DNA from 2 places in the Streptomyces sp. NPDC050263 genome. Region 1 is predicted to be linked to the other one. Evidence: predicted binding sites of a transcription regulator. Region 1 holds the regulator's gene; the other holds the start of a gene.

Region 1 (5,606 bases):
GGTTCCAGGTCCCGGTATGAGCTCACTCGTGCCAGGATCGCCTGCCACACCGCCCCCGTGTTCTCCGGCGGCCAGCCCACGGCGCGGCAGACGCCCGTCTTCCAGTCCTGGCCGTGGGGGACGCGGGGCCATGCCTCGATGCCTACGGACGACGGTTTCACCGCCTCCCAGATGTCGATGTACGGGTGGCCCACGACCAGGGCGTGTTCGCTGGTGACCGACTGGGCGATGCGCCATTCCTTCGTGCCGGGGAGGAGATGGTCCACCAGGATGCCCAGCTTTGCGTCCCGGTCCGGGGCGAAGTCGGCGACGATCTTCGGGAGGTCGTCCACGCCCTCCAGGTACTCCACGACCACGCCCTCCACGCGGAGGTCGTCGCCCCAGACCTTCTCGACCAGCTCGGCGTCGTGCCGGCCCTCGACGTAGATGCGGCCGGCGCGGGCCACGCGTGCGCGTGCGCCGGGGACGGCCACCGAACCGGAGGCGGTGCGGGTGGGGCGTACGGGACCGGCTGAGGGCGGCCTGACCAGCGTGACGACGCGGCCCTCCAGCAGGAAGCCCCTGGGCTCCAGCGGGAACACACGGTGCTTGCCGAAGCGGTCCTCCAGGGTCACCGTGCCCGCCTCGCAGCGGATCACCGCGCCGCAGAAACCGGTGCCCGGCTCCTCCACCACCAGGCCGGGCTCCGCCGCGACCTCGGGGACGGGCCGGGGCTTCTTCCACGGCGGGGTCAGATCGGCGGAGTACTGGCGCATTCGGATGACGATAGGAGAAGCTCGGGCGCGATCAGGACGACACGCCGAATCTGGCCGCCAGCGCGTCCCGCTGGGCCCGGACGAACGTCGCGTCCACCACCGCCCCGTGACCCGGCACGTACAGCGCGTCCTCGCCGCCGAGGTCCAGGAGCCGGTCGAGGGCGGCGGGCCAGTGGGAGGGGACGGCGTCCGGGCCCGCCTGCGGTTCGCCGGACTCCTCGACCAGGTCGCCGCAGAAGACCACCTCCGGCGAGCCGGGGGCGGCGGGGACGAGGATCGCGAGGTCGTGGGCGGTGTGGCCCGGGCCCACGTTGGCCAGCAGGACCTGGCGGCCCTCGCCCAGGTCGAGGGTCCACTCGCCGCAGACCAGGTGACGGGGCCGGACCAGCGTGTCCACGGCCTCCGTCGCCGCGGTCTCGGCCAGGCCGCCTCGCACCGCGTCCGCCCGCAGCTCCTCGGCCGACACGGTGTCCACGCCCACCGCCCCGAAGACCTCGGCGCCCGCGAACGCGGCCGCGCCGAAGACATGGTCGAAGTGGGGATGGGTGAGCGCGAGATGGGTCACACGGCCGCCGGTGAGCTCCTCGGCCTGCGCCCGCAGCCGGGCTCCCTCCGCGAGGCTCGACCCGGCGTCGACCATCAGTGCCGCGCCCGCCCCGACGACCAGCCCGGCCGTGCAGTCCCAGCCCGGCAGCCGGCACATTCCGACCCCGGCCGCGACCCGCTCCCACCCGAGCTCTTCCCAAGTCACCGTCATACCGCGACGCTAGCCGTATATCGCCCCCGCCCGACCGACCGCCGTCGGCCGACCTTGCCCCGGGTGTACCCCACAGCCGTACACTGGGCCGGGGAACGCTGGCACTCGGATGTGACGAGTGCCAGGGACAGTGTCAGGGCAGGTGTCAGGACAGGCGCCCAGGGGACTGGGGACGACTTCTGGAGGTGTGCGCGGTTGCTGAGTGAACGCAGGCTCCAGGTGCTGCGCGCCATCGTCCAGGACTACGTCGGCACCGAGGAGCCGGTCGGTTCCAAGGCGCTCACCGAGCGGCACAACCTCGGCGTGTCCCCGGCGACGGTCCGCAACGACATGGCCGCCCTGGAGGACGAGGGGTTCATCGCCCAGCCGCACACCAGTGCCGGGCGGATCCCCACGGACAAGGGCTACCGGCTGTTCGTCGACAAGCTGGCCGGCGTCAAGCCGATGACCGGCCCGGAGCGCCGGGCCATCCAGAACTTCCTCGACGGCGCCGTCGACCTCGACGACGTGGTGGCCCGGACCGTTCGGCTGCTCGCGCAGCTCACCCGGCAGGTCGCGGTCGTGCAGTACCCGTCGCTGACCCGGTCCACCGTGCGGCACGTGGAACTGCTTCTCCTCGCGCCGGCCCGGCTGATGCTCGTGCTGATCACGGACACCGGGCGGGTCGAGCAGCGGCTCGTGGACTGCCCGGCGCCCTTCGGGGAGACGTCTTTGGCGGATCTACGCGCGCGGCTCAACAGCCGGGTCGCGGGCCGCCGGTTCGCGGATGTGCCGCGGCTGGTGGAGGACCTGCCGGAAGCCTTCGAGGCGGAGGACCGCGGCACGGTCACGACGGTGCTCTCCACCCTGCTGGAGACGCTCGTCGAGGAGAACGAGGAGCGGCTGATGATCGGCGGCACCGCCAATCTCACCCGCTTCGGACATGACTTTCCCCTCACCATCCGCCCCGTCCTGGAGGCCCTGGAGGAGCAGGTCGTGCTCCTCAAACTCCTTGGCGAGGCGGGGGATTCGGGCATGACCGTACGCATCGGTCACGAGAACGCCTATGAGGGACTCAACTCCACTTCGGTGGTGTCGGTCGGCTACGGTTCGGGCGGCGAGGCAGTCGCCAAACTCGGCGTGGTCGGACCGACCCGCATGGATTACCCGGGAACGATGGGAGCGGTACGAGCGGTGGCACGGTACGTCGGACAGATCCTGGCGGAGTCCTGAGTGGCCACGGACTACTACGCCGTCCTCGGCGTGCGCCGCGACGCGTCGCAGGAAGAGATCAAGAAGGCCTTCCGGCGGCTCGCGCGCGAGCTGCACCCGGACGTCAACCCGGATCCGAAGACCCAGGAGCGGTTCAAGGAGATCAACGCCGCTTACGAGGTGTTGTCGGACCCGCAGAAGAAGCAGGTCTACGACCTCGGCGGCGACCCGCTGTCCCAGGCGGGCGGCGGAGCCGCGGGCGGCTTCGGGGCCGGTGGCTTCGGCAACTTCTCGGACATCATGGACGCGTTCTTCGGGACGGCGTCGCAGCGCGGGCCGCGTTCGCGCACCCGGCGCGGCCAGGACGCGATGATCCGGCTGGAGGTCGACCTCGAGGAGGCCGCCTTCGGCACGACGAAGGACATCCAGGTCGACACGGCGATCGTCTGCACCACCTGCAGCGGTGAGGGCGCGGCGCCGGGCACGACCGCCCAGACGTGTGACATGTGCCGCGGTCGCGGTGAGGTGTCGCAGGTCACGCGGTCCTTCCTGGGCCAGGTCATGACCTCGCGGCCGTGTCCGCAGTGCCAGGGCTTCGGAACCGTGGTTCCCACGCCCTGCCCGGAGTGCGCCGGTGACGGCCGCGTCCGCTCCCGTCGCACGCTCACGGTGAAGATCCCGGCCGGTGTCGACAACGGCACCCGGATCCAGCTGGCGGGCGAGGGCGAGGTCGGCCCCGGCGGCGGTCCCGCCGGCGACCTGTACGTGGAGATCCACGAGCTGCCGCACGCGATGTTCCAGCGCCGCGGCGACGACCTGCACTGCACGGTCACGCTCCCGATGACGGCGGCCGCGCTCGGCACGAAGGTGCCCCTGGAGACGCTGGACGGTCTGGAGGAGGTCGACATCCGGCCCGGCACCCAGTCCGGCCAGTCGATCCCGCTGCACGGCCGGGGCGTCACGCATCTGCGGGGCGGCGGGCGCGGCGATCTCATCGTGCACGTCGAGGTGCAGACGCCGAGCAAGCTCGATCCCGAGCAGGAGCGGCTGCTGCGCGAGTTCGCGAAGCTGCGCGGCGAGGAGCGGCCCACGGGTCAGTTCCAGCCCGGGCAGCAAGGCTTGTTCTCGCGGCTGAAGGACGCCTTCAACGGGCGCTGAGCCCCGGGCGGAGGCCGCCGCAGGGCGACTGAAAGATGGCCGAAAGACGACCGAAGGGTACGGGCCACCGGCACGCATGCCGGTGGCCTATGCCGTTGGACGGCCGGATTCGGACTTGTTCGGAGGACGTGACAACATGCCGTCATGTCCTCCGCACTGACCGATCTCTTCCCGCATCCGATCGTGCAGGCCCCGATGGCGGGCGGTGTCTCCGTCCCGCAGCTCGTCGCGGCCGTGGCCGAGGCGGGCGGGCTCGGGTTCCTCGCCGCCGGATACAAGACGGCCGACGGCATGTACCAGGAGATCAAGCAACTGCGGAGTCTCACCGGCCGCCCCTTCGGCGTGAACCTCTTCATGCCGCAGCCCGAGTATCCCGGTGCGAGCACCGGCTCCACCGGAGCGGCCAACGCCGCGCCCCCTTCTGGCGCCGTCGAGGTCTACGCCCATCAGCTGGCCGGTGAGGCCGCCTGGTACGAGACCGAGCTCGGCGACCCCGACAGCGGCCGTGACGACGGCTACGACGCCAAGCTCGCCGTGCTGCTCGACAACCCCGTGCCGGTGGTGTCGTTCCACTTCGGCGTCCCGAGCCGCGAGGCGCTGGACTCCCTGCGCCGCGCGGGAACGTTCACCCTGGTCACCGCGACCACCGTCGACGAGGCCCTCGCCGTGGAGCGGGCCGGCGCCGACGCGGTGATCGTGCAGGGCGTCGAGGCCGGCGGCCACCAGGGCACCCACCGGGACAACCCGGAGAACGACCGCGCCGGCATCGGCCTGCTCTCCCTGGTCGCCCAGGTCCGCGCGTCCGTCGGCCTGCCGATCGTCGCCGCGGGCGGCCTCATGCGCGGCAGCCAGATCGCCGCGGTCCTCGCGGCCGGCGCGAGCGCGGCCCAGCTGGGCACCGCGTTCCTCGCCACGCCCGAGTCCGGCGCGCACGCCGTGCACAAGCAGGCGCTGACCAACCCCCTGTTCGTCCGCACCGAGCTGACCCGCGCCTTCTCCGGCCGCCCGGCCCGCGGCCTGGTCAACCGCTTCCTGCGCGAGCACGGGCCGTACGCGCCCGCCGCCTACCCGGAGGTGCACCACCTCACCTCGCCGCTGCGCAAGGCGGCCGCCAAGGCGGGCGACGCGCAGGGCATGGCCCTGTGGGCGGGCCAGGGCCACCGGCTGGCCCGCGAACTGCCCGCCGGGCAGCTGGTGGAGGTCCTGCTGTCCGAACTCGTCGAGGCCCGGACAGCGTTGTCGGAGCTCGCAGTGGACGCTCCGGCGGACCTGGACGGCGGCGACCGATGACCGCGCCCGTCTTCGTCGTGGACGAACTGCCCGCCGGCCGCGCCGAGTTCGTGCTGGACGGTCCCGAGGGCCGGCACGCCGTCTCCGTGAAGCGGCTGCGGGCCGGCGAGGAGGTCGTCCTGACCGACGGCGCCGGACGCTGGGCGCAGGGCGAGGTCGTCGCCGCCGAGGGCAAGGACCGGCTGGTCGTGCGCCTGGCAGAGGTGATCGAGGAGGCCGTCGAAGCGCCCCGGATCACCGTCGTCCAGGCCCTGCCCAAGGGCGACCGGGGTGAGCTGGCCGTCGAGACGATGACCGAGACCGGCGTCGACGCGATCGTGCCGTGGGCGGCCGCGCGCTGCATCACGCAGTGGAAGGGGGAGCGCGGGGCGAAGGCGCTCGCCAAGTGGCGGGCCACCGCCCGCGAGGCCGGCAAGCAGTCCCGCCGGGTGCGCTTCCCCGAGGTCGCCGAGGCC
Region 2 (5,606 bases), on a different contig from region 1:
TTCCGCCGGATCACCTGATCGTGGTGGTCCCGTACCGCACGTGACGACGACTGGTGGGAAAGGTTCACGCGCGGCGACGTACCGGAGCCGGAACAGCCACCGGACCGGGACCGCCGCCCCACCCGCTCCCGCGCCCACATCCTCCTCGCCGCCCTCGGCCGCACGGCACCCGCGCTGTCCCTCTCCGCCGCCGACTGCGCGCAGCTGGCTCCGCTGGTGGAGGAGTGGTTCGCCCGCGGGGCCACGGAGGAGACGCTCCGCACCGCCCTGACCGCCGGCCTGCCCACACCGGTGCACAGCCCGGCGGCCCTGCTCCGCCGCCGCCTGACGGACGATCCCCCCGGAACCGGTGGCAGCCCCTCCTCGCCCGCCCCGCCGCCTCCTCGAGTGCGCGGAGTGCAGGGTTCCCGGCCGCCCTGAGGCCCTGCTAGGGGGCGTGTGTCGCGGCTGCCGGGGCGAACGCGCGCCCGCCCACTCCCACACGCCCTTCCCCGCGTCGGCAATCCACTCCCGCGCGGCCGAGATCCGTGCGGCGATGTCCCTGCGACCACGAGAAAGGACACCCGTATGACCGCACCTACGGTCCGGCGTCACCACCCCGGGGCACGATGGAGGGAAGGAGGCGAAGCCATGACACCCAGCACCGCCGAACGCCCGCAGATGCCCATCGAGGACTTCGAGGAACTGGCCGCCGCGGCCCCCGAGCACGTGCGGCTCGAATTCGTCGACGGCCGGGTCCGCACCAAGGATCCGCTCAGCGTCGAGGACTTCGAGGAGCTGGAGCACCGGGCGCCGGAGACCGTGCGGCTGGAGTACGTCAACGGAAAACTTGAGGTCAAGGCCATGCCGGATGGCAAGCACCGTGCTATTTACCTGTGGCTGGTGCGCCAGTTCCTGCTCCACCGTCCCGACCTCGATCTCGCACCCGAGTCCGGTGTCAAGGCCGAGGCGTACCGCAAGGGTCGCGCCCGGACCGACGCGGCTCTCGCACCCGTGGATCACTTCATCGATGACGGCGAATGGTCCGAGACCGACGGCATTCTGATGGCCTTGGAGATCACCTCCCGGGACAGTGACACCAATCAGCGCGACCTCATCGACAAGCCTCTCGGGTACGCGGCGGCCGACATCCCCGTCTACCTCCTCATCGACCGCGACAACTGCACGGTCGTCGTGTACAGCGAGCCCAAGGACGGCCGCTACCGCCAGTCGCCCTCCTGCCCTTGGGGCGCCACCGTCGAGCTTCCGCCGCCGGTGAGCATCACCCTCGACACCGAGCCGTTGAAGAAGTACGCCTTCTGAAACGCCCGAGGGCGGCACCCCCCGTTTCCGGGAAGTGCCGCCCTCGGTCCGAAGGACAGGCGATCGACCAGAGGTCGATCAGAAGTCCATGTCACCGCCCGGCATGCCGCCGCCGGCCGGCGCGGACGCCTTCTCCGGCTTGTCGGCGATGACGGCCTCGGTGGTGAGGAACAGCGCGGCGATGGAGGCCGCGTTCTGCAGCGCGGAACGCGTCACCTTCGCCGGGTCGATGATGCCCTCGGCGATCATGTCGACGTACTCGCCGGTCGCAGCGTTCAGGCCGTGACCGACCTGGAGGTTGCGGACCTTCTCCACGACGACGCCGCCCTCGAGACCACCGTTGACGGCGATCTGCTTGAGCGGGGCCTCCAGGGCGAGCCGCACGGCGTTGGCGCCGGTCGCCTCGTCACCCTCGAGCTCCAGCTTCTCGAAGACGGCGGAGGCCTGGATGAGCGCCACGCCACCACCGGCGACGATGCCCTCCTCGACGGCGGCCTTCGCGTTGCGGACGGCGTCCTCGATGCGGTGCTTGCGCTCCTTGAGCTCCACCTCGGTGGCGGCGCCGGCCTTGATGACCGCGACACCGCCGGCGAGCTTCGCCAGGCGCTCCTGCAGCTTCTCGCGGTCGTAGTCCGAGTCGCTGTTCTCGATCTCGGCGCGGATCTGGTTGACCCGGCCGGCGACCTGGTCGGAGGAGCCCGAACCGTCGACGATGGTCGTCTCGTCCTTGGTGATGACGACCTTGCGGGCCTTGCCCAGCAGGTCCAGGGAGGTGTTCTCGAGCTTGAGACCGACCTCCTCGGAGATGACCTCGCCACCGGTGAGGATCGCGATGTCGTTCAGCATCGCCTTGCGGCGGTCGCCGAAGCCCGGGGCCTTGACCGCGACGGACTTGAAGGTGCCGCGGATCTTGTTGACGACCAGGGTCGACAGGGCCTCGCCCTCGACGTCCTCGGCGATGATCAGCAGCGGCTTGCCCGACTGCATGACCTTCTCCAGGAGCGGGAGCAGGTCCTTGACGTTCGCGATCTTGGAGTTCGCGATCAGGATGTACGGGTCGTCGAGGACGGCCTCCATACGCTCCATGTCGGTGGCGAAGTACGCCGAGATGTAGCCCTTGTCGAAGCGCATGCCCTCGGTGAGCTCCAGCTCCAGACCGAAGGTCTGGGACTCCTCGACGGTGATGACGCCTTCCTTGCCGACCTTGTCCATCGCCTCGGCGATGAGCTCGCCGATCTGGGTGTCGGCGGCGGAGATGGAGGCCGTGGAAGCGATCTGCTCCTTGGTCTCGACATCCTTGGCCTGCTCCAGCAGGGCACCGGAGACGGCCTCGACGGCCTTCTCGATACCGCGCTTGAGAGCCATCGGGTTGGCGCCGGCGGCCACGTTGCGCAGACCCTCGCGCACCAGGGCCTGGGCCAGGACGGTCGCGGTCGTCGTGCCGTCACCGGCTACGTCGTCCGTCTTCTTCGCGACTTCCTTGACCAGCTCGGCGCCGATCTTCTCGTACGGGTCCTCGAGCTCGATCTCCTTGGCGATGGAGACACCATCGTTGGTGATCGTGGGGGCGCCCCACTTCTTCTCGAGGACGACGTTGCGGCCCTTGGGACCGAGCGTCACCTTCACGGCGTCCGCGAGCTGGTTCATGCCGCGCTCGAGGCCGCGCCGTGCCTCCTCGTCGAACGCGATGATCTTGGCCATGTGAAGTGGTCCTCCCGGACTGGGGTGGATTGCTCCGGACCGCGCTGGCGCCCGCGACGGACGGCTCGCCGACCTGATGGTTCCTTGCCCCACCTGGCCTGCGGGCCTCACCGACCCGGTCCTCGTTGTCACTCTCACCTTCAGAGTGCTAACGCCAATGATTAGCACTCGGCATACGAGAGTGCAAGGTGCACCCGCGAAGCGGGCTCGTTGAGGGGTGGCGGTCGGGCGACGGGTGGGCGCAAGCGACTCGGGGAGATCCGCAGGTGAACAACGGTGCGCCAGAGGGGTGCGGGAGGCACCGGACGCACCGGACGCACCGGACGCACCGGACGCACCGAAGGGCTTGTACCCCCAGGAGGTACAAGCCCTTCGGATGTGATGTACAGAAGAACGACGCTGTCAGTCGGCGCGCGCTTCAGCCGGTCGCGAGACGGACCATGTCCGCCTGCGGCCCCTTCTGACCCTGCGAGATCTCGAAATCGACCCGCTGACCCTCTTCCAGGGTGCGGTAGCCGTCCATCTGAATCGCGCTGTAGTGGACGAAAACATCCGCACCACCGTCGACCGCGATGAAGCCGTACCCCTTCTCCGCGTTGAACCATTTGACGGTGCCCTGAGCCATGCCTAACTCCCCTATTACTGGCCCTTGCACAGATCCACACTTCGCGGATCCGGGTCAGACCTCACCCCCCAACGATTGGGGGCGTGCGCCGGAACGCGTCGACCGCGGCCGAATGTATCTGTCCAACTGCCCTCTGCAACAGGTCACTTGGACGAGAATTCTGGACGCAAAGGATCCGGAATGTGGCGAGAATTCGCCTGAATTCAGGGCAAGTCGGGCCCTGCAAAAGCCACAAAAGCCGCGAAAGGCATACACACTTTGGCTGCTTCTTGTCGGGCGTGGGGCAGAAATCAAAGGCGCCGGATCCGGTGATCCGGACCGGGTTCCCCAACTGTACCGCGCTCAACCACACTGAATTGCCCCCTCCACTTCTATCGCGGAGAGGGCAATTCGATGAACGCTCGGTAATCGCTGTTACCGACGGTTACTACCGACGGGTACTGAACGGCGGTCAGTCGCCGTTCGCCCCACCGCTCAGCCGCCCGCGACCGCCGGGATGATCGAGACGCCGGCGCCGTCCGGGGTCGGCGTCTGAAGCCCCTGCTCGAAGCGGACGTCGTCGTCGTTGACGTACACGTTGACGAAGCGGCGCAGCTTGCCCTGATCGTCGAGGATGCGAGCGGCGATGCCGGGGTGGTTCTGCTCGAGATCGGCGACGACCTCACCGAGGGTCGCCCCCTCGGCCTTCACCTCGGCCGAGCCACCGGTGTAGGTACGCAGGATGGTGGGGATGCGGACGGTGACGCTCATGACTTTCGACCTCCGGTCAGGTGGGGCGCCCCCGCAGGGGCGCGGGGCGGTGGCTAGACGAGACCCACGTCGCGGAACGACTCGAGGTTCGGCCGAATCGTCGCGGTCAGCCCCGTGCCGGCCACCGCGTCCAGCGTCTTGAGGCCGTCGCCCGTGTTCAGCACGACGGTCGTGAGCGTCGGGTCGAGAAGACCGTTCTCGATCAGCTTCCGCGTCACACCCACCGTCACTCCGCCGGCGGTCTCCGCGAAGATGCCCTCGGTCCGCGCCAGCAGCTTGATCGCGTCGACGATCTGCTCGTCCGTCACGTCCTCCACCGCACCGCCGGTGCGACGCGCGATGTCGAGCACGTACGGACCGTCCGCCGGGTTGCCGATGGCCAGCGACTTGGCGATGGTGTTCGGCTTCTGCGGCCGGACGACGTCGTGTCCCGCCTTGTACGCGACCGACACCGGGCTGCACCCCTCGGCCTGGGCGCCGAAGATCTTGTACGGCTTGTCCGCGACGAGCCCGAGCTTGATCAGCTCCTGCAGCCCCTTGTCGATCTTCGTGAGCTGCGAGCCCGAGGCGATCGGCACGACCAGCTGGTCGGGAAGCCGCCAGCCGAGCTGCTCGCAGATCTCGTACGCCAGGGTCTTGGACCCCTCCGCGTAGTACGGCCGCAGGTTGACGTTGACGAAGCCCCAGCCCTCGCCCGCCGGGTCGCCGATGAGCTCGGAGCAGAAGCGGTTGACGTCGTCGTAGTTGCCCTCGATGCCGATGAGCTCGCCGCCGTAGACCGCGGCCATGACGACCTTGCCCTGCTCCAGGTCGTGCGGGATGAACACGCAGGAGCGGAATCCGGCGCGGGCCGCCGCGGCGCCCACGGCGCCGGCCAGGTTGCCGGTGGAGGAGCACGAGAGGGTGGTGAAGCCGAACGCGCGCGCCGCCTCGATGGCCTGCGCGACGACGCGGTCCTTGAAGGAGTGCGTCGGGTTGCCGGAGTCGTCCTTGACGAAGAGCTTTCCGGCGTCGACGCCCAGCTCGCGGGCGAGGTTGTCGGCCTGGACGAGCTTGGTCCAGCCCGGGTTGATGTTGGGCTTGTCCGCCACGTCGGCCGGGACCGGCAGGAGGGGCGCGTAGCGCCAGATGTTCGCGGGTCCCGCCTCGATGCGCTTGCGGAGCTCCTCCGTGTCGTAGGAGGAGAAGTCGTACGCGATCTCGAGCGGGCCGAAACACTCCTCGCAGG

The links. The regulator HrcA, encoded in region 1, represses chaperone genes, less so after heat shock. The targets are predictions, from matches to a motif close to TTNGCACTCNGNNNNNCNGAGTGCNAA.
Region 2: the regulator HrcA is predicted to act here: its motif matches at 3,165-3,191, upstream of groL (chaperonin GroEL).

Annotation. Positions count from the first base shown of each region.
Region 1 covers NZ_JBFAKW010000022.1:40,632-46,237, reverse strand. The annotation lists gene AB0J04_RS13355 (DUF3097 domain-containing protein) at 1-755, opposite strand, end outside; gene AB0J04_RS13350 (MBL fold metallo-hydrolase) at 787-1,512, opposite strand; gene hrcA (heat-inducible transcriptional repressor HrcA) at 1,708-2,724, shown strand; gene dnaJ (molecular chaperone DnaJ) at 2,725-3,861, shown strand; gene AB0J04_RS13335 (nitronate monooxygenase) at 4,006-5,151, shown strand; gene AB0J04_RS13330 (16S rRNA (uracil(1498)-N(3))-methyltransferase) at 5,148-5,606, shown strand, end outside.
Region 2 covers NZ_JBFAKW010000006.1:128,772-134,377, forward strand. The annotation lists partial or broken gene AB0J04_RS04505 (hypothetical protein) at 1-571, shown strand, start outside; gene AB0J04_RS04510 (Uma2 family endonuclease) at 631-1,302, shown strand; gene groL (chaperonin GroEL) at 1,381-3,003, opposite strand; gene AB0J04_RS04520 (cold-shock protein) at 3,422-3,628, opposite strand; gene AB0J04_RS04525 (ubiquitin-like small modifier protein 1) at 4,103-4,378, opposite strand; gene thrC (threonine synthase) at 4,432-5,606, opposite strand, start outside.